DNA from 4 places in the Streptomyces sp. RKAG293 genome. Region 2 is predicted to be linked to each of the others. Evidence: riboswitches for the same ligand, from Rfam matches in the RefSeq annotation. Region 2 holds a riboswitch; each other region holds the start of a gene.

Region 1 (7,529 bases), 3.1 Mb from region 2:
GGCCGGGCATCGGCCCGTACGGATGCCAGACGTGCTCCCGGTCCAGCGCCAGCAGCGCGTCGGGAGTCAGCGCCTCCGGGGCCGGCGGCGCGGTGAGGGGCTCAGGCATTGGGCGGCAGGTCCGTTCCCGCGCCCCGCCGGCGGACGGCGACCAGCCCGGTGCGGGCGGCACCCGCCGGGACGGGCTCCTGGGCCGGTGCGCCCGCGGGCTCCGCCACCGGCTCGGGCGCGCTCTGCGCAGCGCCGCCACAGGGACCGCAGCCCCCGCCGTCGGCGTGCGAACCGCAGCCCGCGTCCTCGCTCTGGGAGCCACAGCCGCCACCCGCTTCGTGCGAGCCGCAGCCGCCGCCGGCGTGCGCCACGTCCGCGCGGTGCTGCGGGAGGGTGACCGTACCCGCACCCTCCACCTCGAAGCCGGCGTCGGCGATCATGTCGAGGTCGGCCTGGCCGGCCTGGCCCTCGCTGGTCAGATAGTCGCCCAGGAAGATCGAGTTCACCAGGTGCAGCGCGAGCGGCTGCAGGGTGCGCAGGTGCACCTCGCGGCCGCCGGCGAGCCGGACCTCCACGTCGGGGCAGACGAACCGCACCATCGCCAGGATCCGCAGGGCGCGCTGCGGGGTGAGGTTCCACTCCTCGGCCAGCGGGGTGCCCTCGAACGGGATGAGGAAGTTGACCGGCACCGAGTCCGGGTCCAGCTCGCGCAGCGCGAAGACCACGTCCACGAGGTCGGCGTCGGTCTCGCCCATGCCCGCGATCAGACCGGAGCACGCGGACAGCCCGGCGGCCTGCGCCTGCTGCACGGTGTCCACCCGGTCGGCGTACGTGTGCGTGGTGGTGATGCCCTCGTACGTCGCCTCGGAGGTGTTCAGGTTGTGGTTGTACGCGTCCGCGCCGGCATCGCGCAGCCGGTCCGCCTGCCCGGCGGAGAGCAGGCCCAGGCACGCACAGACCTCGATGCCCTCGTTCTGCTCCTTGATCGCCTCGATGGTCCGGGAGACCCGGTCCACATCGCGGTCCGTGGGACCGCGCCCGCTGGCGACCAGGCACACCCGCTTGGCCCCGCCCGCGACACCGGCCGTCGCGGCGGCCGCCGCCTCGTCCGGCTTGAGCCAGGTGTACTTCAGGATCCCGGCCGTGGAGCCGAGCCGCTGCGAGCAGTACGAGCAGTCCTCCGGGCACAGCCCGGACTTGAGGTTGACCAGGTAGTTGAGCTTCACACGGCGCCCGAACCACTGGCGCCGCACCTTGCCGGCCGCGGTCACCACATCGAGCAGGTCATCGTCGGAGGTCGCCAGTACGGCAAGCGCCTCATCCCGGGTGGGCAGCTCTCGGCGCAGCCCCTTGTCCACCAGCGTGTTCAGCAGATCCATAGGGGCGATCCTGGCCCACCGAGGGGCCGAGAGCCAATGATGGACCGCACAACAGGGGTGGCTACAGGTGTGTGTATCGCCACACCCTGTCCGGGCGGCCCGACCAGTACGTTGCTGCCAGGCCCACCCGCACCTCCGCACCGCCCCGCCGGACCCCCCTGGCGGACCCGCCCGAGCCTGCCCCGCCGACCCCAGGGACCCCGATGAGCCGCGACCCGTTCGACTGGATCGACGCCCACGCCGAGCGGCGCCGCGAGGCCGGTCTCGTCCGCACCCTGCGACCGCGGCAGGCGGAGTCGGCGCTGCTGGACCTGGCGGGCAACGACTACCTCGGGCTGGCCCGGCACCCCCGGGTGACCCGGGCCGGGGCCGACGCCTGTCTGCTGTGGGGCGCGGGCTCCACCGGCTCCCGGCTGGTCACCGGTACCACCGAGCTGCACACCGAACTGGAGGCGGAGCTCGCCGCCTTCTGCGGGTTCGAGGCCGCCCTGGTCTTCGCCTCGGGCTACGCCGCGAACCTGGCCGCCGTCACCGCGCTGACCGGGCCCGGCACGCTCATCGTCTCCGACACCTCCAACCACGCCTCGCTCATCGACGGCTGCCGGCTGTCGCGCGCGGACACCGAGGTCGTCGCGCACCGCGACACGGAAGCGGTGCGCAAGGCGCTGGACGCGCACGACGGGCCCGCCGTCGTCGTCTCCGACTCGGTCTTCTCCGTCGACGGCGACGCGGCCCCGCTCGCCGGACTGGCCGCCGCCTGCCGCGAGCACGGCGCCGCGCTGCTCGTCGACGACGCCCACGGACTGGGCGTCCTGGGCGAGGGCGGGCGGGGCGCGGCCTGGGCCGCGGGGCTGGCCGGCGCGCCCGATGTGGTCGTCACCGCCACGCTCTCGAAATCGCTGGGCAGCCAGGGCGGCGTGGTGCTCGGGCCGGCCCGGGTGATCGAGCACCTGGTGAACGCCGCCCGCACCTTCATCTTCGACACCGGGCTCGCGCCCGCCGCGGCGGGCGCCGCCCTCGGCGCGCTGCGGCTGCTGCGTGATGAGCCGGAGCGTGCGGAGCGGGCCCGCGCGGTGGCCCTGCAGCTGTACGACCGGCTGACCGCGGCGGGGCTGCGGTCGGCCCGGCCGGACGCCTGTGTCGTCGCGGTGCGTGCTCCGTCGGCCGGGGAGGCGCTGCAGTGGGCGGCGGACTGCAGGACCGCCGGCCTGGCGGTGGGGTGCTTCCGCCCGCCGTCGGTGCCCGACGGCATCTCGCGGCTGCGGCTGACCGCCCGCGGCGACCTGACGGATCAGCAGATCGCCGAGGCGGTCGAGGTGATCGTGCGCACCGCGCCGCGGGATTCAGCCCGGTCCGGCGAACTCACCGGCGCGTAGCGCCCGTACGAAGTCGTCCCAGGCGGCCGGCGCGAACAGCAGCGCCGGTCCCTGAGGGTTCTTGGAGTCGCGTACGGCCAGCGGTCCTGCGGACAACCGGGCCGTTTCGACGCAATTGTTGGCCGCGGTGCTGTAGCTGCTGCGCTGCCACCGCGCCGCACAAAGCGTTGTGCTGGAGGAAACGTACCGAGGCAGTACCGGCATATGGTGCCTCCTTACGCGCCTTTGCTGTTCCCGGAGCCGATCCAGGAGTCGCTCCCGGAGCCGATCCCGGAAATGAACGCCAATGAGTCGTCGTACGACAGGGCGTGGGAGCGCAATCGGTCGAACGCGGCGCTGTACGCCCTGAGATCCTCTTGTCGATCCACATAGAGACTACTCGTCAAATGGTCGATAACAACAACGTCCAGATCGGCGATGAGCGGGAATGAGAAGATTACGAAAGATCCCGTAACACCTATGTGGCCGCCCGCGGCGAAGGGCAGAACCTGCAGCCGTATCCGCGGCATCCTGGCGGCTTCCGCGAGGTGCCGCAACTGCGCCCCCATGACCTGTTCTCCACCGACCTTGCGCCGCAGCACCGCCTCGTCGAGCAGAGCGTGCAGCTCCAGCGGGGAATCCTGCTCCAGCACGGCCTGCCGGGCCGTCCGCACCTCGACCAGGGCGTCGACCTCCCGTGCCCCGAGCCGCGGGAGGACCGACCGGGTGAGCGCGCGGGCGTACGCCGGGGTCTGCAACAGGCCGGGCACCACGCTGTTCTCCATGGTGCGCGCCCGGCAGGCGCCGGTTTCCAGACTGATGAAGTCGCGGTACTCCGGGGGCAGTACGTCGCGGAAGTCGTGCCACCAGCCGCGCTGGGTACCCTTCCCGGCCAAGGTCGCCAGCAGGTCGCGCAGTTCACGGTCGCGGACCCCGTAGATGTCCAGCAGGCAGGCCACGTCCTCCGGCCGCGCGCTGCTGCGGCCGGTCTCGACACGGCTCACCTTCGACTGGTGCCAGCCGGCCCTGCGGGCGGCCTCGCCGCTCGTCATCCCGGCCAGATCGCGTTGCCGCCGGAGTTCCGCTCCGAGCTTTCGGCGTCGTACCGCGGGGATCTGTTGCATCGCGCGCCGCTCCTCCTGAAGGGACTTTTCAGACCGTCACCAGTGCGACAGTCTGCGCCTGAATACGTTCTCGCGTAGCAGGGTTCACCGCTTTGAGCGACAGATATATGCATATCGCTGTGGATCGGCCGCATTAGCGGCACCATAGGTGGCACTCTGGCGCGAAGTAGCCGTCCGCGGCTCCCTGCGGGCAGACCGCACGACGGAGTCTCGGGGCACGGCGGGAAAGGGACAGCGTCGCCATGGCAGACCTCCAGGAAGCATCCGTCACCCTGCCGAGCGACCCCGCCTCGGTCACCACGGCTCGCCGGTACGTGTGCGGGCTGCTGGCGGACTGGGGGATGCCGGAGAACGCGCCCGCCGTCGACGCGGTGCGGCTGATCGTCTCCGAACTCGCCACCAACGCCGTGCTGCACACGCTCGGCCAGTCACCCACCTTCACCGTGGACGTCCAGCTGGAGCGGTCCGAGCACCTGCGGATCGGGGTCACCGACAGCCATCCGCGCTGGCCGCAGCGGCTGCCGGCCGCCGTCCAGCAGGACAACGGGCGCGGCATGGTCATCATCCGCCACCTCACCGCGGAATCCGGCGGCCGGCTCTCGGTCACCCCCACGCCGGACGGCGGCAAGACCGTCTGGATCATGCTCCCCTGGGCGGTTCCGGTGCAGTGAGCGGTGCGACGCGGCCGGTGCGCCGTGACCGGTGTGCCGTGATCGGGGCCCGGGAGACCGGACCGGGACGTCAGCCCTGGGCCGCGACCAGGAGCGCCTCCGCACCCACCGGGACGTATCCGGCGGCCAGGAAGGCGCGCACGCTGGCGGCGTTGCCCGGGGCGATCTGGGCCCACAGCGGACGGCCGTCGGGCACCAGGTGGCGGGCGGCGCGGGCGAGGCGGCGGCCCAGACCCGTTCCGCGCGCGCCGGGGTCGACCTCCAGGGCCGCTTCCCAGCGGCCGCCGACGCCCCGGCCGATCAGTACGGTGCCGCCAGGTGTCGTCCAGGCCCGTACATCGTCACGGCGCCGCAGCGCGCGGGCGATCCGCGGATGGGCGCGGTCGGTGGCCGGCTCCAGTCGCAGATCCGGCGGCCCCGGCAGCGGCCGGGCGAGCAGCATCATGTCGATGTTCTCCACCCGCCGGCCGACGCGCCGGCCCAGGGCGTCCAGGAACGCGGGGCTGAGCGGTGCGGCGAGATCGCCGGGGGCCAGCAGGCCGCGCATCCAGTCGTGGTCGGTATCGGTGAACAGGACGGCGTGCGCGGCGAAGGAGAAGACCCCGGCGTCCCGCTCCGAAGGCTGCGGCACCATGGTCACCCCGCCGTCCGGGGAGGGCAGGACGCCCTGTTCCACGTCGGCCAGGATCCGCGGCAGACTCATGCCTGCGCTGCTTCAGCCGCCTGCGTCGCCTCGGCCGCCGCCCGGGCGCGTTCGGGGGCGCTGCGCTCGACGCAGAACTCGTTGCCCTCCGGGTCGGCCATGTACACCCATCCCGTTCCGTCCGGCCTCCGCTGGTCACTGACCACGGTTGCGCCCAGCCCCGCCAGCCGTTCGACCGTCTCGTCGCGGGTACCGGTGGGCGGCTGGATGTCCAGGTGCACCCGGTTCTTGGCCGACTTGCCCTCGGGCACCCGGATGAACAGCAGTCCGGGGACGCCCGGTTGGCCCGGATCGATGAGCACCTCGGCGTCGCCCGGGTCGGAGTCCTCCAGCGCGTAGCCGGTCAGCTCGGCCCAGAACACGGCGAGGCGGTACGGATCGGCGGCGTCGAAGGTGATGTGGTGGACGGGGTTGAGATAGGTCATATACGGCTCCCGGCCGGTGGGTTGGTCCCAAACGGGGTCAACATAGCCGTCAGGCGGGCGTCCTTGCCGGGAATATCGGCCCGCCCCGCGCAACGGCCGCGCGGGTCCGGGGCGTCCGGGCCCCGCGCGCCGTCAGCGGACCCGGCCGTACCAGACACTGCCGGTCCAGATCTTCTCCAGCCGGACCCGGGTGCCGGTCTTGGGGGCGTGCCAGATCTTGCCGCTGCCGGCGTAGATGCCGACGTGGTAGACGCTGCTGCCGGTGTGGAAGAACACCAGGTCGCCGACCTGTCGGCTCGACGCCGTGATGTGCTTGGTGCTGTTGTACTGGGCGCCGGTGGTGCGGGGCAGCTTCTTGCCGGCCTTGTTGAACGAGTACAGGGTGAGTCCTGAGCAGTCGAAGCGGTTCGGCCCCGCGGCACCGTACTGGTACGGCGAGCCCTTCTTCGACGCTGCGATGCTCAGGGCCTTGGCGGAGACGGTGGCCGCGTCGGCGTGGGTGGCGGTGGCCGGCAGCAGGGCGGGGACCGCGACAGCGGCGGCGGTGAGGACCGAGGCGGCCCCCAGACGGGACAGACGTGTGGACATGCCGGACCTGGCCATGCGAAACCCTTCGTCGTCCGCTTGCGAAGGATGACCTGTCGGGTTCGGGCAGGCGAAGAATCCCGGCCGCTGACGCGGCTTCACCCCAAGGGGACGGCCTGGATACCGCTGGGCCGGCCCCGTCGTGCCTGGGTCCTCCGTTCCTGCCGTTGCAGTGTCGACCGGGCATCCGGGCGGCGGCAGGATTGGGCGTCCGCTCGGACCGCCCCACCACGGCGGCGGGGTCTTGTCGTCGAAGGGAGCATGACTCACGAATGCGCTCGGATCGGTACACAAACGGCTTTATGTGATTCTCATCACCCATCACCTATTCGGGTGGACGGAACGCCGGCCGCTGCCGTTTCCGCCCGGGCGCACGCCGGTTGACCTGGGGCGGAGGCAATGACCGTGACGGGCGGACGTCGCAAGTCGGTGCTGCAACATCCACCCGTCACGCGCAAGGGTGACTACTCCGAACGTGCGGGCGGATGTCGCCCCGATGGGCCGTCAGTGGTCCGGCTGCGGCGGGACGGTCACCAGGGACGCCCGCCGCTCGCCGTCCAGGACGCGCAGCGCCCTGCCCAGCGTGCCCGTGTGCACCTCGGTCTCGCCGCGGTCGTGCATCACCGCCAGTGCCTCGCGCAGCGCCGTCGCCCTGCCGACCAGGGCCTGGGCGGCGCGCAGCGCGCCGTAGGTGTCGCGGGAACGGGACGGGTTGATCCGTCCCAGCAGGTCCACGATCTCCAGATAGCGGTCGACGAGTTCGCCCTCGGAACGCGTCAGGGCCGGCAGCGGCGGCGGTTCCGGCACCACCGGTGTCACCGGATGCCGTGCGCGGTGCCGCTGGTCTTCCGGCTGAGGGTGACCCGGTCGACGATTCCGTAGGCCAGCGCCTGCGTGGCGTCGAGGATCATGTCGCGCTCGATGTCGGCGCTGACCCGCTCGGGCTCCTTGCCGGTGTGCCGCACCAGCAGCGCCTCCAACTGCTCCCGGGTGCGCAGCAGTTCCCGGGCCTGGATCTCCAGGTCTGCGATGGTGCCCTGTACGGCCTGGCCGAAGGACGGCTGGTGGATGAGGACCCGCGCGCCCGGCGTGATCATGCGCTTCCCGGGCGCGCCGGCGGCGAGCAGCACGGCGGCGGCCGAGGCCGCCTGGCCGATGCAGACCGTCGACACGTCGCAGGTCACGAACTGCATCGTGTCGTAGATCGCGGTCATGGCGGTGAACGAGCCGCCGGGGGAGTTGATGTACAGCGAGATGTCCTGCCCGGGTGCCGAGCTCTCCAGATGGATGAACTGC
Region 2 (7,529 bases):
TCGACCATGCCGCGGGCGAGCAGCCGGAACTGCTGCTGGTACTGGTTGTAGACGAACGTCACGACCAGTTCGCGGCGGCCGTCGTGGCTGTACTGCCCGACGAGCGAACCGCGGGCGGTGCTTCCCTGGATCGGCGCGTCCACGTAGCTGGTGAACGTGGCTCCGGCGGCCTGGGTCGCGAGGGGCGTGGCGAGGAAGCCGTAACTCTCGCCGACCGTCGGTGAGTTGTCCTCGAAGGGCACGTTCCCCTTGAGGTAGCCGAAGGGCCCGGCGGTGGCCGTCACCGCGGCGGTGGCACCGTCCAGCGAGCCGATGTAGCCGGGGTCCTGCGCGTAGTTCAGCCCGACCTCGGGCCGGGCGTAGGTGTACGCGTCGACCTGCGGGATGCCGAAGGCCGTCTCGTACGCGGCCAGCGCCGCCATCTCGGCGGATCCGGCGCCGAACGGGTTGTCGTTCGGCAGCACGACGGCCTGGAACTTGGCGCGCGGCCGTCCGCTGACCGTGTCGCTCAGATAGGCCGCGGTGATCTGCGGCCGTGCGGCGTTGTTCAGATCGAGCGTGGTGTACGGCGTGCCCGCGCTGTCGAGTTCGGCGGCGATGGCCTGCGTGGCCGGCCCGCCGTCGTCGACGACGAGCACCCGCAGATCGATCCTGGGCGTGACGGCCGCGGCGGTCGCGGCCGCGGAACTCATGCCGGCTGCGGGCCAGGTGAGGGTGAGCATCGCCGCGGCGGTACACGCGGTGGCAAGGCGGGTCGTTCGACCCATGGATTCCTCCCCCGGGAGGGCACGCCGGGGCAGCCCTCTCAGGCGCCCCCGGCCCTCCCTATTCCAATGAACTGGGTTGCAGTGGGATAGGTGCGACCGTCAGATCTCCCCGTCTTGAGGTCGCCCGTGTCACATCGTGGAGCAAAGGGCAGGGTTTGTGGAGGGGAATCGGGAAGGCGGTGAAAAAGGCACAGCATTGTTCATTTCCGAAAGCGGGTTCTCGGCTCTCGGAGCAGCGGGTGGGGCGGGAGCGAACCGGGTGGGGGATGGGTTTCCGTCGGGCACGGGACGGGTTTCCGCTGGTTGACGTACGTGTGAGCGAATAGTAATCAGCGGAAACGTTAAAGCAATATCCCGAGGTCGGGGGCGCCGGGATGCATAAATGCGCGCACCGGGAGGCGCCGGGAATTCAGGGATAAGTTACTGTCCAGGATTTGTCTCCGCTGTGTTCTGATTTCGTAACAGCGGGGCCCTGGGGAGTTCTGGACGGAGTTTAGGGCGCGGCGCCGATTGGTGAATCCGGTGCGTGCCGCGGTGTCCGCCGGGGCGTCAGACTCCGTTGACGAGCCGGATGTACCGCACCCAGTCCCAGTTGGGCCCGGGGTCGGTGTGGTCCGTGCCGGGGACCTGGACGTGGCCGATGATGTGGTTGCGGTCCTTGGGGATGCCGTACTTGTCGCAGATCGCGGCGGTGAGCGCGGCGGAGGAGTGGTACATCGCGGTCGTGAAGTACGCCGGCTGGTCCACCCACCCCTCGTGCTCGATGCCGATGCTGCGCGTGTTGTAGTCCCAGTTGCCCGCGTGCCAGGCGATGTCGTGCTCGCGCACGCACTGCCCGATCGATCCGTCCGACGACTTGACGACGTAGTGCGCGCTCGCCTGGTGCGCCGGGTCCTGGAAGACCCGGATGGTGTTGGCGTAGGTCTCCTGCGTGACGTGGATGACCACGAGGTTGACCGGATAGCTCGTGACCCGGTTCGACGCCGTGTAGTTGCCCGTGCTCGCGGGGGACCAGACGGCCGACGGGTAGTCGACCGTCGCGGCGTCCGCGCGCATCGAGCCGACGAGGCCGGCCGCCGCCACGGCGCCGATCGCGAGGCCGCCGCGCAGCAGGGTGCGACGGGAGGTCGAAGGGTCGCCGGGTGCGGCGGGCGTGGCGGCGTTGCCGGGCGTGCGGTCCATGGAGGCTCCCTGGGACGTCATGGTGGGCCGGGTGCATGACCATCGGGTGGGGCGTGACCATCGGGTGGAGGGTGACCATCGGGTGGGACGTGACCATCGTGGGCCCCGCGCGTGAACGCTGCCAAGGGCCAGGCGAATTGGCAGTGGTCCAGACCGGTGAAGAGTGCGCCGAAGCACCGTACCAACACCTCCGGGACCACGGCTTTCACCGTTACACGGAGGTGACGCTTCCCGCATGATCCGGGGATCGGCCGCGTGTGACGATTTCCCTGTCGCAAGCCGCAGGGACCGAACAGGAACGCTGAACGGGAAGCCGCGCGGGGCGCAAAATCCAGCTCCACCCTTCACGTTCCTGTTCCCTGGGGGGATCACCATGTCTGCTCGCACCCTGTCGCGCCGTCCACGTCTCGCCGCCGCCGTCACCGTGGCCGCCGCCGTCTGCGGCACGGCGCTCATGCCGGCCGCGGCGTACGCCGACGCCCCGGCCGCCAAGCCGCTCCACATCGCGTTCGGCACCCCGTCGCCGGCCGGCCCGCTCGCCCGGGGAGGGGCGACCGAGTCCTACACGGTCAGTGCGACGAACAACAACGGCAAGGCGGTCGAGTTCAACGCGAACGTCTTCGGCGTCCCGAGCGGCCCGAGCCCGCTCGACGGCTCCGAGGTGAAGCTCGCGGTCGTGCCGGTCTCGGCGCCGGCCACCGACATCGAGGTGGGGCGCCAGGACATGGCGATGGTGGTGCACCTCCACCCGCACGGCACGAAGTCCGCCCCCTTCTCGATCCCGGCCAACACCACCTACACCTGGAAGATCACCGTCGGGCTCAACACCAACTTCCCCGCCAACGACGGAAATCTCACCCTGACCTTCGACACCGGCAACTACGAGGACAATCCCTCGCACTCGATCCCGTCGATCTCCTTCCAGGCCAGCCCCTCGATCAGGATCGGCACGATCAAGGATCACTTCGGCGGCGCCACCAAGGTGTCGGCTGCGAAGCCGGCGGTGTTCTCGCTCGATGTCGTCAACGAGGCGGGCGGTCACTTCAGCAAGCCTCTGCGCACCCAGCTCACCGCGTTCGGCGCCGGCGGCGACCCGGCGCTGGACCTGTTCGTGTGGCTCGAAGGCCGCTGGGTCGAGGTCGCGGCTCCGGACCACGTCAACACGTGGCTGCTGCCCGACATCCCCACCGGCTTCGCCGAGGGGACGTACCACTACAAGCTCAAGTTCACGCTGCCCGCGGACAAAGCCCCCAAGGCGGCCAAGGTCCTCGAGCTGAACGCCCAGACAGGGCTGAGCAGCGGCAACACCAGCATCATCGCCGAGACCGACGAGAAGATCACCGTTCTCCCCACGGCCCCGGTCACCACTCCGACCGGCACCCCGTCGGCCACCCCGACCCCGACCCCGTCGCCGTCCTCGACCACGAGCAGCCCCGCCGCGGCGGCCCCGGCCACCACGGACGCGCCCATCACCAACACCAAGTCCTCGCTCGCTCACACCGGTGCCAACGGCAGCAACGGCACCCTCGCCGCCGGCGCGGCCGCCCTGGTCGCCGCCGGTGCGGCCATGGCCTTCGCCGGCCTCCGCCGCCGGCGCCGGCAGGGCTGACGCGGGCGGCGCGACGATCTGAGTGACGCACTGGCGTGACGATCTGAGTGACGCACTGGCGTGACGATCTGACGTAACGAGACCCTGACGTGACGAGACCCTGACGTAACGAGACCCCGACGTAACGAACCCCGGCCGGAATCATCCGGCCGGGGTTTCGTCATGCATCACGTTCCGTAGTGGGTCCACCCCACTCCGCATAACAACTGACTCACGCTCACATCACCGTCGTATCACTCCGATCACCCCTCTTCGCCCGATTGCATCCCGTCCATCCCATTAGTCACCTCCGCCAACTCCTCCTTTCAGCTTGGAAAAGACCCCCGGCTCAATTACCGTTCGATAACGCAGCGCGGTCGTCACTGCCGCCGTAGAGGCGGCACCGTGCGCTTGCCGAATCCCGTCCGCGGGAACCGGGGACCCACTAATTGGGGTGAATCGGGCTGCGCTTTGGCCCGTAGGAGACCTTCCTGCTCCGAACCCGTCAGCTAACCCGGTAGGCGAGAAGGAAGGAAAGGAGAGCGCCACCCGTGGCGTCGAACCAGTCTGCCTACGCCCCTTCACCCGAGGCTCCGGAAGCCGGGGAATGGGACGAATGGAACCCCACCGCGGAGTCCGTCGCCCCGGATCGGGGCAACAAGCACCGGCTCCCCAAGCCGCGTTCCATAGCCCGTGGTTCGACCGTTTTGAGCGTCGCGGCCGTGGCCGCGATGGGCGCGGGCGGAATGGCGGCGGCCGCCGACAAGTCGCCGGTGCCGATCTCGCTCCCGGACCTGTCCGAGCTGCCGGACGCGCCGGACCTTCCGAAGCTGTCCGAGATGCCGGGGATCAGTTCCCTCGTGGGCGGGGACCACGCCCCGGTGGCCGCGGCGTCCACCGCCGAGCACGGCGCCACCACGACCTCATGGTCGGCGGACGCCGGCGAGGCGCTCCGCACCCGCATCCTCGAGCACGTCGCCCAGCAGCGTGACGCAGCGGACCAGGCGGTGCGCGACGCGGCCGCCGGCCAAGCGGCGGCAACGGCCGCCAAGGAGGCCGCCGCGCAGAAGGTGCGGGACACGGCCGCCGCGGCGAAGGCGGAGGTCGCCGCCAAGAAGAAGGCCGCGGAGGTCGCCGCAGCGAAGGCCGAGGCCGACCGCCTCGCCGCGCTCGCGGCCTCGTACACCAAGCCGGTCGCCTCGTACACGCTCACCGCGAGCTTCGGGGAGTCCAGCTCCCTGTGGGCCAACACCCACACCGGCCAGGACTTCGCGGCCCCCACCGGTACGCCGGTGTCCGCGATCCACAGCGGCACCATCACCTCGGCCGCCTGGGCGGGTTCGTACGGCTACCGCATCATCCTGACCCTCGATGACGGCACCGAGATCTGGTACTGCCACCTGTCCTCCATGGTGCAGACCTCGGGCAAGGTCACCACGGGCGAGACCATCGGCCGGGTCGGAGCCACCGGCAACGTCACCGGGCCGCACCTCCACATCGAGGTCCGCCCGGGAGCGGGCGACCCGATCGACCCGATGCCGTGGCTGCGCGCCCGTGGCATGGACGTCTGACCGAAGGGGCCCGGCCAACCGCTGAGCAGCCCAACCGCCCAACCGCCCAACCGCCCAACAGTCCAACGGCAAACCCTGACGGCCCTGGTGACCCCCCGCGCCAGGGCCGTCGGCATGTCCGACCGTCCGACCGTCCGACGAACTCTCGGGCCTACGACAGGTCGACGATGTCCTCCGCGTAGAGCGTCTCCAGCGGCCGCGGGCCGATGTACTGCTGGCAGTTGCACGGCCGGGCCTCGTACGAGACGGGCTTCTTCTCGGCGTCCCACGCGGTCGGCGTCTGCACCACTTCGTGGCACTTGCCCTGCTTGTCGTGCTTGGCCAGATGGTGCGTGCAGCCGCAGATCGCCTCCGGCGGCCGGTTCGCCGCCTGCAGCGCCCGCTGCTTCTCGCCCTCCGCGGAGATCAGCTCGACCTTCCGCTCATGCCGGGTACGCATGGCATGCCGGAACCGATTGCCCCACCAGCCACCGCCCGACAGGACGACCCACGCAATGGCCCACACGTACCAGCCCACGACCGACCGCCCCCATCCTCCACTTGCACGCTCGCGCCTCGTGTGGCGTGAAGTTGCATCGTAGTAGCCGCAGCTGCCGCAAACACCGGGGCCGCAGCCCGTGATCCAGCGCAAGGCCGGAGCGTCTCCCCGAAAAGTGGGCCGGCCCCCTCAGACCCCTGCCAACGCCGCACGCACCCGCGCCCGTCCTTCCCGCGCGACAGACGAGGCCGGAGCCGACGGCGTACGACCCTCGCGTGCACACGGCCCGCACTTGCCCCGGCCGGCCGCCAACGGCCGCCCGCAGTTCTCGCACTCAAGGACATCAGGCCGATGCCCGGACGGCGCCTTCGGCGGAAGCTTCCGGCTCAGTCGCGACCGTAGAAATCCAGCGGGCGTGAACACCGTCTTCGGCAGCCCGGCGGTCAGCATCTGCGCGAGCGCCCCCTCCGGCACTCCCCGCTCCCGCCACTGTGCCAAGAGGGGCAGCAAGGGCACCGCTTCCAGCACCCCGAGCGTCAGCCGGGGTTCAATCCGCGCGATCCGCCGCAGCAGCGCGCCGTCCTGGGTCGTCAGCTCGACGGTTTCGGCGAGCCCGCCGGGCACACTGCGCTCGGCCGAGACGATCTGCACGGGGGAGGGAGGTACTTCATCCCCCGTACTTTCCCCCGTAGGGGTATTTCCCGGATCCCCGGAGTCCCGCTTCCCGGCCGCCGGACCGACCTGCGGATCCTCGTGCACGGAGGTGCGCGTCGTGATCTTCCCTGTCTCGGGGTCCTGCACCCGCTCGACGACGTAGTAGCCGTATCGCTTGAGCTCATCAAGGGCGTTGGCGATCTGCTGCCGCCCCGTCTTGCACAGCGAGGCCAGCTTCCGTACGTCGATCCGCTCGCCGTCGAACCGCGACAGCAGGTACCCGAGCACGCCCCGCGCGACGAAAGACAGTCGATTGTCCTGGAGCGCCGCATTGGAGACGACGGTGTAAGCGCGACGGTGCGCGCTACGATGAATGTGCATGGGGAGGTGTTGCTCCTAGTGCCGGACCCCGGGGCGTTGGCGCGCCGCCGGGGTCACATGGTTGCTGATGTGATGTGACGCACTGTAGCGCCAACTCCCTGTATCCAAACCTTCGTTCACCCCTACGGGTGATCGATGCGGCCCGCCGCCTCGGCCAGGCGCCGCCGCCGCACCCAGAACGCCAGCGGCGCGGTAGCGACGGCCGCGAGAGCTCCCGGCCCCTTGAAGGTGTCCGGCACCGGCAGCGTCGCCCAGCGGTTCACCGGCCAGGCGACCACGAAAGCCCGCCCCACCACATTCTTGACCGGCACAAAACCATCACCGGCGCGCTGCCGCTGGTGATACCGCGAGTCCTGCGAGCCGTTGCGATGGTCCCCCATGACCCACAACATCCCCCGCGGCACCTTCACCGTTCCCACGGGATCGTCCCCGCACGGCGTCGCCCCGGGAAAGATGTACGGCTCGTCCAACGCCACCCCGTTCACCTTCACCGGCCCGCCGGCGTTGCACTCCACGGTGTCGCCACCCACCGCGATCACCCGCTTGATCAGATCCTTCTCATCGGCGGACGGCATCAGCCCGATGAAGCTCAACACCCGCTGCGTCTGCCGCTCCACGGCATTCTGATGCTTCACCGGCTGGTCCTTCAGCCAGTCGCCCGGGTCGTGAAACACCACGACCTCCCCCCGCTCGGGCTCGGCCCCGAACCACGGCGTCAGCTTGTCTACCAACACCCGGTCGCCCTCCTGCAGCGTGTTCTGCATCGACCCCGAGGGAATCGAGAACGCCTGCACGAAGAACGTCTTGATCCCCAGCGCCAACACCAACGCCACCCCAACCAACAACGGCCACTCCACCCAAGCCGGCCGCCTCCGCCGCGGCCTCCGCACTCGCGCCGCCGTCGCGTC
Region 3 (7,529 bases), 440 kb from region 2:
GCCCTCCAGCACCTCGATGGCGTCCCGGCGGGTGATGTAGTCGTCGTGCGCGGCCCGGTAGGCGGCGGCCAGCTCCGGGTCCTCGGCGAGCCGGGCCGTCATCTCCTTCATGACGCCGTCGGCCTCCAGCGTCCCGATGGCGGACGCGGCGCGCGGGCACGTCAGGTAGTACAGCGTCGGGAACGGCGTACCGTCCTCCAGCCGCGGCTGGGTCTCGACCACGTCCGGCTGTCCGCACGGGCAGCGGTGGGCGATGGCCCGCAGGCCGCGCGGCGGGCGGCCCAGCTGCTCCTTGAACGCGGCGATGTCGGCCTCGGTCGGCGTGGTGCGGGGGGTGGGAGCGGGGTGATCTGTCATGAGCCGTTCTCGATCGTGGAAGGCCGGCGGCGGGCGGTGCCCGGCTATCGCCGGGGGGACCCGGCGGCGTCGGCGTGGTCGACGCTGTCCCAGAAATTGTCGTACCAGGGGCGGTGCGCGGCGGCCTCGTCCGAGGGCCGGCGGCCGGCGGGGTCGCCGTCGGGGGCGGCGCTCGGGGTCGGGCTCACCACCGTATAACCGGTCTCACCGGGCAGCATGAAGTGCAGCCGCTTGCGGGCCTGGGTCTTCACGTACTCGTTGTCCTGCCAGCGGGCCTTCTCCTCGCGCAGCTGCTCGACGCGCTGCTTGGCCTGCTGGGCCTCCTTGCGCTGGTCGGCGATGTCCGAGCGCTGGGCGATGTACTGCCGCATCGGGTAGGCGAGGGCGACGATCAGCGCGCAGAGCACGAGCGCCAGCAGCGCGGCCCGCCCGGTGAGCTTGCTGCGGCGGGGGGCGGGGCGCCTGGTCGCCGCGCGGTAGACGCGGGCCTGCGCCTCCTGGCCGATCGCCTTCAGCCGCGCCGCGGTGGAGAACCGATCCGCCCCCACGCCGTCTCCCCTCGTCCGCACGTACCTACGTCCCCGGCCACGGTACGGGACCGGGCGCGGGGACGTAGGTCAGACGTGCGGGCGGTGCCGCCGATCAGCCCTCGGGCCGGCCGGGTCAGCCCTTGAAGCGGGGGAACGCGGAACGGCCGGCGTAGACCGCCGCGTCGTCCAGGATCTCCTCGATGCGCAGGAGCTGGTTGTACTTGGCGACGCGCTCGGAGCGGGCCGGGGCGCCGGTCTTGATCTGGCCGCAGTTGGTGGCGACGGCGAGGTCGGCGATGGTGACGTCCTCGGTCTCACCGGAACGGTGCGACATCATGCACTTGAAGCCGTTGCGCTGGGCCAGCTCGACCGCGTCGAGGGTCTCGGTGAGCGAGCCGATCTGGTTGACCTTGACGAGCAGCGCGTTGGCCGAGCCCTCGTCGATACCGCGCTGCAGGCGCTCCGGGTTGGTGACGAAGAGGTCGTCGCCGACGATCTGGACCTTGTCGCCGAGCTTGGCGGTGAGAGCCTTCCAGCCCTCCCAGTCCTCCTCGTTCAGCGGGTCCTCGATGGAGACCAGCGGGTACGCGGCGACCAGCTCGGCGTAGTAGTCGGAGAGCTCGCCGGCGGAGATCTTCTTGCCCTCGAAGTCGTACGAACCGTCCTCGTTGTGGAACTCGGAGGCGGCGACGTCGAGCGCGAGCGCGATGTCCTGGCCCGGCTGGTAGCCGGCCTTCTTGATGGCCTCGACGATGAGGTCGAGCGCCTCACGGTTGGAGTCGAGGTTCGGCGCGAAGCCGCCCTCGTCGCCCAGACCGGTGGACAGCCCGCGCTCCTTCAGCACGCCCTTGAGCGTGTGGTAGACCTCGGCGCCCCAGCGCAGGGCCTCGGAGAAGGACTCGGCACCGATCGGCGCGATCATGAACTCCTGGATGTCCACGTTCGAGTCGGCGTGCGACCCGCCGTTCAGGATGTTCATCATCGGGACCGGCAGCACGTGCGCGTTCGGGCCGCCGAGGTAGCGGAAGAGCGGCAGGTCGGACGCTTCGGAGGCGGCGTGCGCGACGGCGAGCGAGACGCCGAGGATGGCGTTGGCGCCGAGCGAGGACTTGTCCGGGGTGGCGTCCAGGTCGAACATCGCCTGGTCGATCAGCCGCTGCTCGGTGGCGTCGTAGCCGACGAGCTCCGGGCCGATCTGCTCGATGACGGCGAGAACGGCCTTCTCGACGCCCTTGCCCATGTAGCGGGTCTTGTCACCGTCGCGGAGCTCCAGGGCCTCGAAGGCTCCGGTCGAGGCACCGGACGGCACGGCCGCACGGCCGGTGCTGCCGTCGTCGAGGCCGACCTCGACCTCGACGGTGGGGTTGCCTCGTGAGTCGAGGATTTCCCGGGCTACGACGACGTCGATGGACGGCACGAGTGTCTCCTTCAGGCTGTGTACAGCTGATGCGTGTCTCTCTGCTCTTGCGACACGAGCCTAACCGCCCGGGGAGGGTAGACCCGTCGATCGGCCGACCCCTGAGACGAAAAAGGGCCCAAAGGCTGACAACAGGTGACCAACGGCGCCTTACGCCGCGTGCCGGACGCCAAAACCCCGGCCCGGCACGCTCGGGGGGAGTGCGTGCCTGGCCGGGGAGTCCTGGGGTTCGACGGGATCCGGCGTGATTCAGAAGGATCCAGCAGGATCCCGTCGGGGTTCAGCGGAGGAGAGCCGGCGGGGCGGCGGCCCGGGCGACCAGGCCGGCCGCGCCCGCGGCTATCGGTCTCAGCTGAGGTGCAGCTGCTGGCCCGGGTAGATCAGGTCGGCGTCGCTGACGATGCTCTTGTTGAGCTCGAACAGCTTCTCCCAGCCGCCGGCGACGTGGTGCGCCTGGGCGATCCCGGAAAGGCTGTCACCGGTGACGACCTTGTACTCGCCGTTGCCCTGCTGGACCGGCGCGGCCTTCTTGGTCTCGGCCGGCTTGGCGGCGGGCTTGGTCTTCTTGACCGGGGCGCGGTTCTCGGACTTGCCGCGGCTGGCGGTGTCCGAGGTGTCGCGCGAGGTGGTGCTCTTCGACGGGGTGCTCTTCGTCGCGGAACCGGTGTTCACGTCGGCGGCCGGGCCACCGGCGGTCAGGTTGCCGGCGCCGGCGCAGGCCCAGGCACCCGGGCCCTGCAGGGCGAGCAGCTTCTCGGCTACCGCAATCTGCTGGTCCTTGGTGGCGAGGTCGGCGCGGGAGGCGTACGCGGTGCCGCCGGCGGCTTCCCAGCTGGACTGGGAGAACTGCAGGCCGCCGTAGTAGCCGTTACCGGTGTTGATCGACCAGTTGCCGCCGGACTCGCACTGGGCGACAGCGTCCCAGGTGGCGACCGAAGCGGCGGAGGCGCCGGTGGCACCCATCAGCGGAACGGCGATCGCGGCGGTGGTGACACCGGCAATCGCGGCAATTCGGGTGAACTTGGACGGGCGACGGTGCTTAGCCATGGTTGTTCATCCTCACCGACGCCTACGAGGTCAGCTGTCGGGTTCGGGCGTGAGTTGCCCGGCTGCGCGGCTTTCGCCGTGCTGCTTCACCCCAAGCCGGTCCGTCCCCCACGAGTTCGGGTCCGGGCCGGCGGAAGACCTTGGGTCCCCCGCTCCTGCCTACGGCGCTTTCGCGTCGACTGTTCCCGTCGGTCGGCGGCAGGACTCGGCGATCCTGACCGGCGGGGCCCGCTGTGGCGAGCAGTACGACGTTAAACACACGATCCCGGCGAGGACAAACATCCCGGGGTCGTACAGCAACTCCCCCATCCGGCTGAACGGACCCACAGAACCGCAGGTCGGAAGGGAGAAAGGCGGCGCGGTGCGAGCGGGCCGGCACGGCCGCCACGGAGACCCTTGTCACAAGGTCCGGGGTGCCGGGATCGTGTTGAGCGGTCTCAGAAGCTCAAGTCCAGGTGCTGCCCAGGGAGAATCAGGTCGGGATTGTCCCCAACAATCTGGTCATTTGCCCCATAAAGCGCCTTCCATCCGCCCTGCAGATGATGGTCGGCGGCGATGTCGCAGAGGTTGTCGCCCGGCACGACGACGTAGTCGCCGTCGGCCGCCACATCGCCCTGCCCGGTGTTCTGATCACCGTTCAGACCGTCGGCGGCACCCGCGGCCCGGTCGGCGTCGCGCGAGGCGCGGTCGGTGCTCTGCCCGTCGGTGGAGTCCGGCGATCCGGGCTTGGCGTGCTTGCCCTGGCTCTTGCCCGCGGCGCCCGGCGTGGTGTCCGCCAGTTCCGGGGAGGTGCTCGGGGCGGTCGGCGTGGTGGCCGGCGTGGTGGCGTCCGAAGGGTCGGTCGTCGGGTCGGCCGCCGGGTCGGTCGTCGGAGTGCCGGTGGGCGTCGACGGAGACGTCGGCGTCGTGGAGACCGGAGGCGTCGTCGGCGTCGCGGGTGTCGTGGGCGTCGTCGGCGTCGTCGGCGTCGTCGGCGTCGTGGTGGGCGCCGTCGGCTTCGTGGTGACCAACGGCGGCAGGATCGAGCCCGGGTCGATCTTCGGCGGCGCTTCGCCGGTCACGAGCCCCGCGGGTCCCGAGCAACCGGGCCAGGCGTCGGGCCCGAGTTCCTTCAGCAGCGTTTCGGCCACGGCTATCTGCTGCGAGCGGCTCGCCAGGTCGGGGCGCTCGGCGTAGACCGTGCCGCCGTACTGCTCCCAGGTGTCCTCGGTGATCGACAGACCCCCGTAGAAGCCGTTGCCGTGGTTGGCGCTCCACATGCCGCCGCTCTCACACACCGCCACCTTGTCCCAGACCGTGGCGTCGGCCGCCTGCGCGGCGCCTGCACCGAGCAGCGGGAGTGCGATCCCCGCTCCGGTCGCCGCGACCACCACGATGGCGGTCGGGGCCTGGCGCGGTCGGCGGTGTCTGCCGTTCCCGGACTTCAGCATGCGGTCACCCTTCTCCAAAAACATTGACTACGGCCCTGCGTCATATTCGAGAAGCCTGCGATGACCGCAGAACGTAGCGGTGTTGACCATCGCATCACAAGTCGGTGTAGCGGGCATCACGCTGAGGTCACGGTCGATTTCAGCCCGTACCTCGTGTACAGGACATTTTTGACGTTCCATCAGGGTTTAGCGGTGTGAAAGGCTGGACTCAGGGCGTCGATTCGGGGATTCCGCTTTCGCCGGATCCGCCGGCGCCGGCTTCCGGGGTGAAGCCCACCGGCAGCGTCCGCAGCCCGCGCATGATGAGCCCGCCGCGCCACCGCAGATCGTCCGGCTCGGCCGCCAGCCGCAGGTCCGGGAGCCGGGTCAGCAGCGTCGCGAGCGCGGACTGCGCCTCCAGGCGGGCCAGCGGGGCGCCCAGGCAGTAGTGGATGCCGTGCCCGTAGCCGACGTGCTGGTTGTCGCGGCGCGCCAGGTCCAGCGTGTCGGGCCCGTCGAACCGGTCGGGGTCGCGGTCGGCCGCCGCCAGCACCACCAGCACCGGTTGGCCCTCCCCGATCCGCTGCCCGCCGATCGTCAGCGACTCGGTCGCGAACCGCCAGGTCGCCAGCTCGACCGGCCCGTCGTACCGCAGCAGTTCCTCCACCGCGGTCTCCAGGAGGTCCGTCTCACCGCGGGCGATCGACGCCTGGAGCTGGGCGCGCTGTTCGGGATGGCGGAGCAGCGTGTAGACCCCGTTGCCGATCAGGTTGACGGTGGTTTCGAAACCGGCGAAAAGAAGGATGAAAGCCATCGCGGCGGCCTCGTTCTCCGACAGGTGCTCACCGTGGTCGCTGGCCTTGATGAGCCCGGAGATCAGATCGTCGCCGGGGTCCGCGCGCTTGCGGTGGATCAGCTCCAGCAGATACGCCCGCATCTTCTTCACCGACCGGGCGACGCCGCCGCGCGGGCCGCCGCCGTGGCGGATCATCATGCCCGCCCAGTCCCGGAAGTCGTCCTGGTCCTCGGGCGGAACGCCCAGCAGGTCGCAGATCGTGTAGATGGGGAGCGGGAACGCGAACTCGTGGATGAGGTCCGCCTCCGACTTCACCGCGCCCGCCTCGTCCGTCTGCAGGCCGTCGATGAGCCGGTCGGTCAGCTCCTGCACCCGCGGTGCGAACTCCGCGATCCGGCGCGGGGTGAACGCCTTGGAGACGAGCCGCCGCAGCCGGGTGTGGTCCGGCGGATCGATGTTCAGCAGGTGCGTCATCAGATCCGCGCCGCGCTCGCCGGGGATGCCCACCTTGTTCTTGGCGTTGGCGCCCTCGCTGTGATGGCCGCGGTTCTTGCTGAGCCGCGCGTCCGCCAGCGCCTGCCGCGCGTCCGCGTACCGCGTCACCAGCCAGGCGTCGACGCCACTGGGGAGGGTGGTCCTGTGCACCGGCGAGTGCTCGCGCAGCCAGGCGTACGCCGGGTACGGATCGGCGGCGAACTCCCAGGTGAAGAGGGTGGGGGCGGGCGGGGCGGCGGGGGTGGCGGCAGTCTCGTCAGGCACCCCCTGACGCTAGCGCGTCCCGGCAGAGCCGGTCGGCGAGCCGGGTCGTCTGCGGCAGCCGGTACTCCGGCGCCAGCGCGAGGACGTGCCGGCACGCGGTGTCCAGGTCGATGCGGTGCCCTGTCGACACATAGACCGGTTTGACGCCGCGTTGGGTGCGCAGCACCCGGCCCACGGTCTCCCCGCCGTCGTCGAGCGGTGCGGACGCCCCGCGTTCCGGGCCCAGCGCGGCCGGGTCGTAGCTCCCGGTGAACGGTGTCTTCGCGACCCCGGCCGTCGGAATGCCGGTGATCACCCCGAGATGGCAGGCGAGGCCGAACCGCCGGGGGTGTGCGAGCCCGTGGCCGTCGCAGACCAGCAGATCCGGGACGGTGCTCAGCTTGCGCAACGCCTCGACCAGGGTGGGCAGCTCGCGGAACGCGAACAGCCCCGGGATGTAGGGGAACGAGGTCTCGGCGACGGCGGTCGCCTGCTCCACCGGGGCGAGCGTCCGCGCGTCCAGTACGACGACGGCCGCGGCCAACCGGTCGCCCGTGCCGTTGCCGTCGCCCGCGTACGCGACGTCCAGCCCGGCGACGAAGCGCGGCTCGCGCGGCCCCGGCCCGCGGTGGTCCGCCCGCGCCCGCAGCCGGTCCTGGATCTCCAGCGCCTGCGCCTCACCGGCGGGCCATTCGTGCGGCACATCAATCTGCATGGCAGAACGCTACGTTGCGGCCCGGACGACGGTCGCCCCGGTTTCCGCGCGCCCGGTCATCCCCTGCCGCTCCGGCCGGCTATTCGGCCGCGCGCAGGGTGTCGCGGTAGCGGCGGGCGGCGTCCCGCAGCGCGGATTCCGGGTCGAGCCCGGCGGCGGTAGCCGCGGAGGCCAGCGCCAGCAGCAGATCGCCGAGCGCCGTCCGGTCCGACGGCACCTCGACGCCGGCGGCGTCCGGCACCGGCAGCCCGGCCCGCCGGGCCCGGCCGCTGAGCTGCGCGGCCAGCGCGAGCGCCGGCTGCCCGACGGGCACCCCGTCCGTCACCGAGTCGCGCTGCTTCTCCACGGCCTTGAGCCGGACCCAGTTCGCCTGGACGGCCTCGGGGGTCTCGGCGACCTCGTCCCCGAAGATGTGCGGGTGCCGGTGGATCAACTTGTCGACGATCGTGCCGGCGACATCGTCGACCGAGAACGGCTCCTCCGCGTCCTCCTCGGCGATCCGGGAGTGGAAGACGACCTG
Region 4 (7,529 bases), 1.1 Mb from region 2:
CAGACCGGCAGCTACCCCACGTACCCCGAGCAGTCCCAGCAGCCGCACGTCCCGTCCCAGTCGCAGCCGCAGTTCCACCAGCAGGAACAGCAGCAGCCGCAGCAGAACTGGGACTCCGGCCAGTACCCGGCGTACGGCTACAACGCCCCCGGCCAGGACACCGGCAGCTACCCGACCGGCACCTACGACGCGATGTCCTGGGACACCGGCGTCCACACCGTGCCCGCGCAGGCCGCGCCCGTCGAGCACAGCTACACACCGGAGCCCGTACCCGGATACGCCGGCCCCTCGGCCGACGCACCGCACTACGGGAACGAGTACGGGAACGAGTACGGCGCCGACTACACCACTCAGTTCGCGTACGAGCCGGAACCGGCGCCCGCGCACGAGTCCGGACCCGACGCCGACCACCTCGGTCACGACCTGCACCTCGACCACGACCTGGACCCCGCACTCGACCTCGGCTCCGAGACCGGTTCCGAGACGGGCTCCGAGACCGGTTCCGAGACCGGTTCCGAGTCCGAGATCGACGTGGCCCACGTCCCGGCGGCCCCGCGCGGCGGTGGGAGCGGCTGCCGCCGCAAGCGGCCCGCGAAGCGCTCCGCGCTCCTGACCATCGCGGTACCGTCCGTCGCCGTCATGGGTGTGGCGGCCTGCGCCGCCGCGGCCATCAGCGATGTGCCCGGCGCCCATGCGACGACGAAGACCGAGGCCTCCGAGAAGACCGCCACGAACGCGCCCGTCTCGAAGCTCGACACCCAGCTCGCCGGAGTCACCTCCGACGCGGACGACTTCGCCACCCGCGCCAGCCGTACGCAGGAGCGGATCGACCTCAAGGACCGCGAAGCCGCCGCGAAGAAGGCGAAGGCCGACGCGGCGTCACGCAAGGAGGCCCTGCGGCCGAAGTTCCTGCTGCCGGTGTCGGCGCGCGGACTGAGCGCGTACTACGGCCAGTCCGGCGTCAACTGGATGGCGCTGCACACCGGCATCGACTTCCCGGTCGACACCGGCACTCCCGTGTCGGCCGTGACCGACGGCACCATCCGCACGCAGTGGAACAACTCCTACGGCAACATGGCCATAGTGACCGCCGCCGACGGCACCGAGACCTGGTACTGCCACCTCAGCAGCACCAAGATCCGCTCCGGCACGGTCAAGGCCGGCCAGGTCATCGCGTATTCGGGCAACACCGGCAACACCACCGGCCCGCACCTGCACCTCGAGGTCCGGCCGCACGGCGGTACGCCGATCGACCCGCTGCCGTGGCTGCTGGCGCACGGGCTCGACCCCCGCTGACAGCGCTCCCCCGACCCGCCTCCGGCCCTCGCCGGAGGCGCGCGAGCCCCGCCGTCAGAGCTTCTCGACCGGCGCGTACCGCAGCAGCAGCCGCTTCGGCTTCTCCTCGCCGAAGTCGACCGTCGCCTGCGCGTCGGAACCGGTACCGCTGACCCCGACGACGGTCCCGAGGCCGAACTGGTCGTGCGTGACCCGGTCCCCGACCGTCAGCGCGATCACCGGCCGGTCCGTCGCCCGCCGGGTCGCGAAGCCCTTGGGGCCCGCCTTGGCGCGCGAGGACGACAACGACGACGCGGCGGCGGACATCGCGGCCCCCGGCGCGGCCACCGGGCCGGTCCGCTTCCAGTCGATCAGCGTGGGCGGGATCTCCTCCAGGAAGCGCGAGGCCGGGTTGTACGAGGGCTGGCCCCACGCGCTGCGCATCGTCGACCGCGTCACGTACAGCCGCTCGCGCGCCCGCGTGATGCCGACGTACGCCAGTCGCCGCTCCTCCTCCAGCTCCTTGGCCTGGCCCAGCGCCCGCATGTGCGGGAAGACCCCGTCCTCCATGCCGGTGAGGAAGACCACCGGGAACTCGAGGCCCTTGGCGGTGTGCAGCGTCATCAGCGTTATGACGCCGCCCCCCTCCTCGTCGTCCGGGATCTGGTCCGAGTCGGCGACCAGCGCGACGCGCTCCAGGAACTCGGAGAGGGTGCCGGGCTCCGCGTCCTCGGCGGCGGCCCGCTCCTGCTCGAACTCCAGGGCGACGGCGGCGAGTTCCTGGAGGTTCTCGATGCGGGTCTCGTCCTGCGGGTCCGTGGAGGCCTGGAGCTCCGCGAGATAGCCCGTGCGCTCCATCACCGCTTCGAGGACGGTCGCGGGACCGGCCCCCGACTCGACGATGGTGCGCAGCTCCTCCAGCAGCTCGTTGAACTTCCTGACCGCGTTGGAGGAGCGGGCGGCCATGCCGTACGCCTCGTCGACCCGGCGCAGTGCCTGCGAGAAGGAGATCTTCTCGCGCAGCGACAGGGCGTCGATCATCGCCTCGGCCCGGTCGCCGATACCGCGCTTGGGCACGTTCAGGATCCGGCGGAGCGGGACGGTGTCCTCGGGGTTCGACAGGACGCGCAGGTACGCGAGGATGTCGCGGACCTCCTTGCGCTCGTAGAAGCGCACCCCGCCGACGACCTTGTACGGCAGCCCGACGCGGATGAAGACCTCTTCGAAGACACGCGACTGGGCGTTGGTCCGGTAGAAGACGGCGACGTCACCGGGGCGGGAGTCACCCGCGTCCGTCAGCCGGTCGATCTCCTCGGCGATGTACTGCGCCTCGTCGTGCTCGTGGTCGGCGACATAGCCCGTGATGATCGGGCCGTCGCCGGCGTCGGTCCACAGGTTCTTGGCGCGGCGGCCTGCGTTGCGCTCGATGACGGCGTTGGCGGCCGTGAGGATCGTCTGCGTGGAGCGGTAGTTCTGCTCCAGCAGGATCGTCGTCGCCTGCGGGTAGTCCTCTTCGAACTGCAGGATGTTGCGGATGGTGGCACCGCGGAAGGCGTAGATGCTCTGGTCCGCGTCACCCACCACGCACAGCTCGGCCGTGTGGTCGCCGGTGCCGACCAGCTCGCGCACCAGCGTGTACTGGGCGTGGTTGGTGTCCTGGTACTCGTCCACGAGGACGTGGCGGAACCGGCGCCGGTAGTGCTCGGCGACGTCGGGGAACGCCTGGAGCAGGTGCACCGTGGTCATGATGATGTCGTCGAAGTCCAGGGCGTTGGCCTCGCGCAGCCGCGCCTGGTAGAGCGCGTACGCCTCGGCGACGTGCTTCTCGAAGGGGTTCTCCGCCTGCCGGGCGTAGTCCTCCTCGTCGATCAGCTCGTTCTTGAGGTTCGAGACCTTCGCGCTGAACGCCTTCGGCGGGAACTGCTTGGGGTCGAGGTCCAGGTCCCGGCAGACGAGCGCCATGAGCCGCTTGGAGTCGGCGGCGTCGTAGATCGAGAAGCTGGAGGTGAAGCCGAGCTTCTTGCTCTCGCGGCGCAGGATCCGCACGCACGCGCTGTGGAACGTCATGACCCACATCGCGTTGGCGCGCGCGCCGACGAGGTCGCCGACGCGTTCCTTCATCTCGCCCGCGGCCTTGTTGGTGAACGTGATCGCGAGGATCTCGCCTGGGTGCACCCCGCGGGTGCCCAGCAGATGGGCGATGCGGTGCGTCAGCACCCGCGTCTTGCCCGATCCGGCGCCCGCGACGATGAGCAGCGGCCCGCCCGCGTGCACGACGGCGGCGCGCTGCTGCTCGTTCAGCCCCTCCAGGAGCTGCGCGGGGTCGACGACGGGGCGGGCGGCCCCGTCCCGGTAGTACGCGTCCCGGCCACCGTGCGGGGGCTCGTTGAAGCGCCCGCCGAAGAGGTCGTCCGCGGCATCGTCCGGCCGGTGCGCGGACCCGTGCTCCGGGGGCGGCGGGACGGATTCCGACGCGTGGTCGGGGGCCTGGAGGTCGGCCAGGAAGCTGTCGTCAAAGAGGCTGCTCATCGCTTCCCGAGTCTAGGCGCCCCCACTGACACCTCACACTCCGCTTGGCGGAGTCCGTCCGGACGTGGACCGGGCCTGAAAGATTCGTCACTCTCCGCGACCGGATCCGACCACCGAGCACAGATCACGAAATGGTTTCGGGCCTATCGGACACCGGTCTTCCCACCGGACACGAGAGTTGGCTACCGTGCCGGACCAGGCGGTCCGTCCTCCACCTCGGCAACACGCCGTCACGGACCGTCTCCGCTGAGTGCGGCCGAGAGGCCGCAGCCGGGGACCCACTGGCATCACTGGGGTGAATCGGTCCGCACGGGATGTTCCGCAGGGGACGTTCCGCACGAACCGTAGGGCGACCTTCCGACAGCCCGAACCCGACAGCTAACCCGGTAAGCGGTTTACGGAAGGATTTCCCGCCTTGGCGTCGCACCGCAAACCCCGCCCCGGCATACGCGCCGGCCTGCTCACCACGACCGGCCCCCGCGCGGCCGTCGGATTCACGGCGGCGGCACTGGCCACCGTCACCCTGCTGGGCGAGACCGCGAGCGCGGCGCCCGCGCAGCCGCAGCCGCCCTCCATCGAAGAGGTCCAGGCGAAGGTCGACGCGCTCAACCACGACGCCGAGGTCGCCACCGAGCGCTACAACGGCGCGAAGGAGCAGGCCGACCAGCAGAGCTCCAAGGTCGAGGCGCTGTTGAGCCAGGTCGCACAGCGGACCGAGTCGCTCAACGACGCGCGGCGCGTCCTGGGCCAGTACGCGGCCGCCCAGTACCGCAGCGGCGGCGTCGAGGGGACGAGCACGTTCCTGCTCTCCGCCGATCCGCAGCAGTTCTTCGACCAGACGCACCAGATGAAGCGGATGACCGGCAACCAGAAGGAAGCGGTCGAGAACTTCCGCACCCAGCAGGCCACGACGACGCAGAAGCGCACCGAGGCGGTGAAGAGCCTCGGCGCGCTGACCTCGGCGCAGACCAAGCTGCAGACGGAGAAGACCGCCGTCCGGCAGAAGCTCGCGGCGGCGCAGACGCTCCTCAACTCCCTCACCGCGCAGGAGAAGGCCCGGCTGGAGGCGCTGGTGGCCAAGAAGGAGGAGCAGGCTCGCAAGCTGGCCGCGGAGGTCGCCGCCAAGGAGAAGGCCGCACGGGAGGCCGCCGCCAAGGAGGCCGCGAAGACCGGCGCCGGGACGGGCACCGGCGGTTCGGGTTCGAACACCACCTCGTCGAAGGCGGCGAAGGCCATCGCGTTCGCCCGCGCTCAGCTCGGGGATCCGTACGGGTGGGGTGCGACGGGTATGGACTCGTGGGACTGCTCAGGGCTGACGCAGGCGGCCTGGAAGGCGGCCGGCGTCACCCTGCCGCGCACCACCTGGGACCAGGTGAAGGCCGGCGAGCGCGTCTCGATGTCGGACCTGCGGCCCGGCGACCTGATCTTCTTCTACGACGACATCAGTCATGTCGGCCTCTACATAGGGGACGGCAACATGATCCACGCGCCGCACACCGGCACGGTCGTCAAGATCGCACCGATCACCCAAATGCCGGTTTACGGAGCTTCTCGCCCGTCCTGAAGTTCACCGTCTCGAATGTCGCGGATCGACAGGCGGCCCGACAGGGCCCGACTGTCGGCCCGCCATTCGGACGGACGGTCACAATAGGTAAGGTAACGAAGCGATTTCGCTCACCTTCTGATGGAAACTTCCCAAGAGTCACTCAAGTTGACTACGGTGGCCCGCTAGGCAGCTCGTTCCACAAGCCGGCGCAGTGCCGACGGCGAGCTGCCTCCGCTGAATCCGACCGCGAGGCCGGAACCGGGGACCCACACGCAGGACTTGGGGTGAATCGGGGCGAACGTCCGCACAACGGACGTGAGCACCGTAGGGCAGCCTTCCATCGCCCGAACCCGTCAGCTAACCCGGTAAGCGGTCCACGGAAGGAATGTCTGCCTTGGCGTCGCACCGCAAACCGCGCCCCCGAATACTCGCCTCCACCGGCCCGCGTGCCGTGGTGGGCCTGACGACGGTGGCGCTGGCCACTGTGACTCTGCTGAGCGAGTCCGCGAGCGCCGCGCCCGCGAAGCCCTCCATCACCGAGGTCAAGGCGCAGGTCGACGACCTCCGCGAAAAGGCCGAAGCCGCCACGGAGCACGTCAACGCGGCGAAGGAGAAGACCGACCAGCAGCGCGCGAAGGCCGATCTGCTGCTCGCCGAGGTCGCGAAGAAGACCCAGAAGCTGAACGAAGCGCGGGAGACCCTGGGCCAGTTCGCCGCCGCCCAGTACCGCGAAGGCGGCGTCGACCAGACCACCGCCCTGCTGCTCTCCGACAACCCGGAGAAGTACCTTGAGCAGTCCCACCTCGTGGACCGTGTGTCGGCCACGCAGGAAGAGGCCATCAAGGAGTTCCGCACCCAGCAGGCGGCCGCGACGACCGAGCGCACCAAGGCCGCCGCGAGCGTCGCGGACCTCGCCGCCGCACAGACCAAGCTGGCCGCCGAGAAGAAGACCGCCGCGGCCAAGCTCGCCGACGCGCAGAAGCTGCTCAACAGCCTCACCGCCGAGGACCGCAAGAAGGTCGCCACGCTGGACACCCAGCAGTCCGGCAGCGCCGACAGCGCCAGCTACACGTACAACGGCCCCGCCAGCGGCCGTGCCGCGCAGGCCATCAGCTTCGCGCTCGCGCAGCGCGGCAAGGCGTACGTCTCCGGTGCCACCGGCCCGAACTCGTACGACTGCTCCGGTCTCACCCAGGCCGCGTACCGCTCGGCCGGCATCAGCATCAGCCGCACCACGTACACCCAGATCAACGACGGCACGCGCGTCTCGCAGTCCGAGCTGCGCCCCGGCGACCTGGTGTTCTTCTACTCCGGCATCAGCCACGTGGCCATCTACCTGGGCAACGGCGAGATCGTGCACGCCCCGCACCCCGGTGGCGTCGTCGAGGTCGGCAAGATGAGCTGGATGCCGTTCGCCGGCGCTGTGCGACTCGCCTGACACCTTGGCCCGGATCACCGGTCGGCCGGTCCTCCTGCTCGCCACCGCCGCGATCGGCGGTCCGGTCCTCGCGGCCGGTGCGCTGCGAGCGGGTGGCGGCCGGTCGGTGCTCGATCCGCCGGACGGCTCGGGCCCGCTCTCGTACCACGGCGGGTACCTTCTGCTGCTGGCCCTGGCGTGCGTGGTGGGCGGCGCGCTGCTCGCCGCGCGCTACCGCCGGGCCGTGCAGCACGTCGACAGCCCGGACCCGGTGGCCGAACGGCTCAAGGACGCGGCGCTCCTGCTGCTGACCGCCGCCACCGCGGTGGTGCCCGTCGCCGTGCTGCTGAGCCACCGGAGCAACCCGACCGGCACGGAGCCGCGGAACGACGCGAGCCTCCCCACGGAGACGGCGAGCGGGCCGCCCGCCACCGAGGCACCGGCGCAGCCGCCGTCCTCCACCGGGCAGGCGACCGCCGGTTCGTCCTTCGATCTGTTCCATCTGCTGCTCGTCGTCGGAGCGGTGCTGGCCGCGGTCGTGGTCGTCGTCGCGCTCGTCCGCTGGCTGCGCTGGTACCTGGCGGGCACGGCGGGACCCGGCCTCCAACTGATCCCCGGCAGCCCGGACACCGCCGAGAGCGCGCTGGCCGGCGCCGTCGACTCGGGGCGCCGCGCGCTGCACGGCGAGGACGCCCGTGCGGCGGTGATCGCCTGTTACGCGGCGATGGAGACCACCCTCGGCCGGTCCGGGGTCGCCCGGCT

The links. Region 2 has a riboswitch for cyclic di-AMP ahead of LNW72_RS19040 (M23 family metallopeptidase). Riboswitches for the same ligand answer to the same signal wherever they lie in the genome.
Region 1: it holds a riboswitch for cyclic di-AMP, as region 2 does, so the genes downstream of both, LNW72_RS05475 (NlpC/P60 family protein) here and LNW72_RS19040 (M23 family metallopeptidase) in region 2, are expected to answer to the same signal.
Region 3: it holds a riboswitch for cyclic di-AMP, as region 2 does, so the genes downstream of both, LNW72_RS17090 (transglycosylase family protein) here and LNW72_RS19040 (M23 family metallopeptidase) in region 2, are expected to answer to the same signal.
Region 4: it holds a riboswitch for cyclic di-AMP, as region 2 does, so the genes downstream of both, LNW72_RS24435 (NlpC/P60 family protein) here and LNW72_RS19040 (M23 family metallopeptidase) in region 2, are expected to answer to the same signal.

What each region holds. Positions count from the first base shown of each region.
Region 1 is NZ_JAJOZB010000001.1:1,238,373-1,245,901, reverse strand. Features, by position in the region: gene LNW72_RS05515 (adenosylmethionine--8-amino-7-oxononanoate transaminase) at 1-109, opposite strand, end outside; gene bioB (biotin synthase BioB) at 102-1,370, opposite strand; gene LNW72_RS05505 (8-amino-7-oxononanoate synthase) at 1,574-2,746, shown strand; gene LNW72_RS05500 (DUF397 domain-containing protein) at 2,714-2,950, opposite strand; gene LNW72_RS05495 (helix-turn-helix transcriptional regulator) at 2,962-3,849, opposite strand; gene LNW72_RS05490 (ATP-binding protein) at 4,092-4,520, shown strand; gene LNW72_RS05485 (GNAT family N-acetyltransferase) at 4,591-5,223, opposite strand; gene LNW72_RS05480 (VOC family protein) at 5,220-5,648, opposite strand; gene LNW72_RS05475 (NlpC/P60 family protein) at 5,781-6,236, opposite strand; cyclic di-AMP (ydaO/yuaA leader) riboswitch at 6,255-6,418, opposite strand; gene LNW72_RS05470 (hypothetical protein) at 6,738-7,043, opposite strand; gene LNW72_RS05465 (ATP-dependent Clp protease proteolytic subunit) at 7,049-7,529, opposite strand, start outside.
Region 2 is NZ_JAJOZB010000001.1:4,334,098-4,341,626, reverse strand. Features, by position in the region: gene LNW72_RS19055 (hypothetical protein) at 1-767, opposite strand, end outside; gene LNW72_RS19050 (peptidoglycan recognition family protein) at 1,317-1,949, opposite strand; gene LNW72_RS19045 (hypothetical protein) at 2,323-3,558, shown strand; cyclic di-AMP (ydaO/yuaA leader) riboswitch at 3,940-4,076, shown strand; gene LNW72_RS19040 (M23 family metallopeptidase) at 4,089-5,108, shown strand; gene LNW72_RS19035 (hypothetical protein) at 5,260-5,547, opposite strand; gene LNW72_RS19030 (helix-turn-helix domain-containing protein) at 5,776-6,621, opposite strand; gene lepB (signal peptidase I) at 6,744-7,529, opposite strand, start outside.
Region 3 is NZ_JAJOZB010000001.1:3,892,780-3,900,308, forward strand. Features, by position in the region: gene LNW72_RS17075 (DUF501 domain-containing protein) at 1-357, opposite strand, end outside; gene LNW72_RS17080 (septum formation initiator family protein) at 402-905, opposite strand; gene eno (phosphopyruvate hydratase) at 1,021-2,304, opposite strand; gene LNW72_RS17090 (transglycosylase family protein) at 2,653-3,351, opposite strand; cyclic di-AMP (ydaO/yuaA leader) riboswitch at 3,356-3,528, opposite strand; gene LNW72_RS17095 (transglycosylase family protein) at 3,789-4,781, opposite strand; gene LNW72_RS17100 (cytochrome P450) at 4,990-6,315, opposite strand; gene LNW72_RS17105 (endonuclease V) at 6,308-7,009, opposite strand; gene LNW72_RS17110 (nucleoside triphosphate pyrophosphohydrolase) at 7,089-7,529, opposite strand, start outside.
Region 4 is NZ_JAJOZB010000001.1:5,444,404-5,451,932, reverse strand. Features, by position in the region: gene LNW72_RS41720 (M23 family metallopeptidase) at 1-1,296, shown strand, start outside; gene pcrA (DNA helicase PcrA) at 1,351-3,804, opposite strand; cyclic di-AMP (ydaO/yuaA leader) riboswitch at 4,039-4,213, shown strand; gene LNW72_RS24440 (C40 family peptidase) at 4,220-5,368, shown strand; cyclic di-AMP (ydaO/yuaA leader) riboswitch at 5,573-5,738, shown strand; gene LNW72_RS24435 (NlpC/P60 family protein) at 5,736-6,788, shown strand; gene LNW72_RS24430 (DUF4129 domain-containing protein) at 6,793-7,529, shown strand, end outside.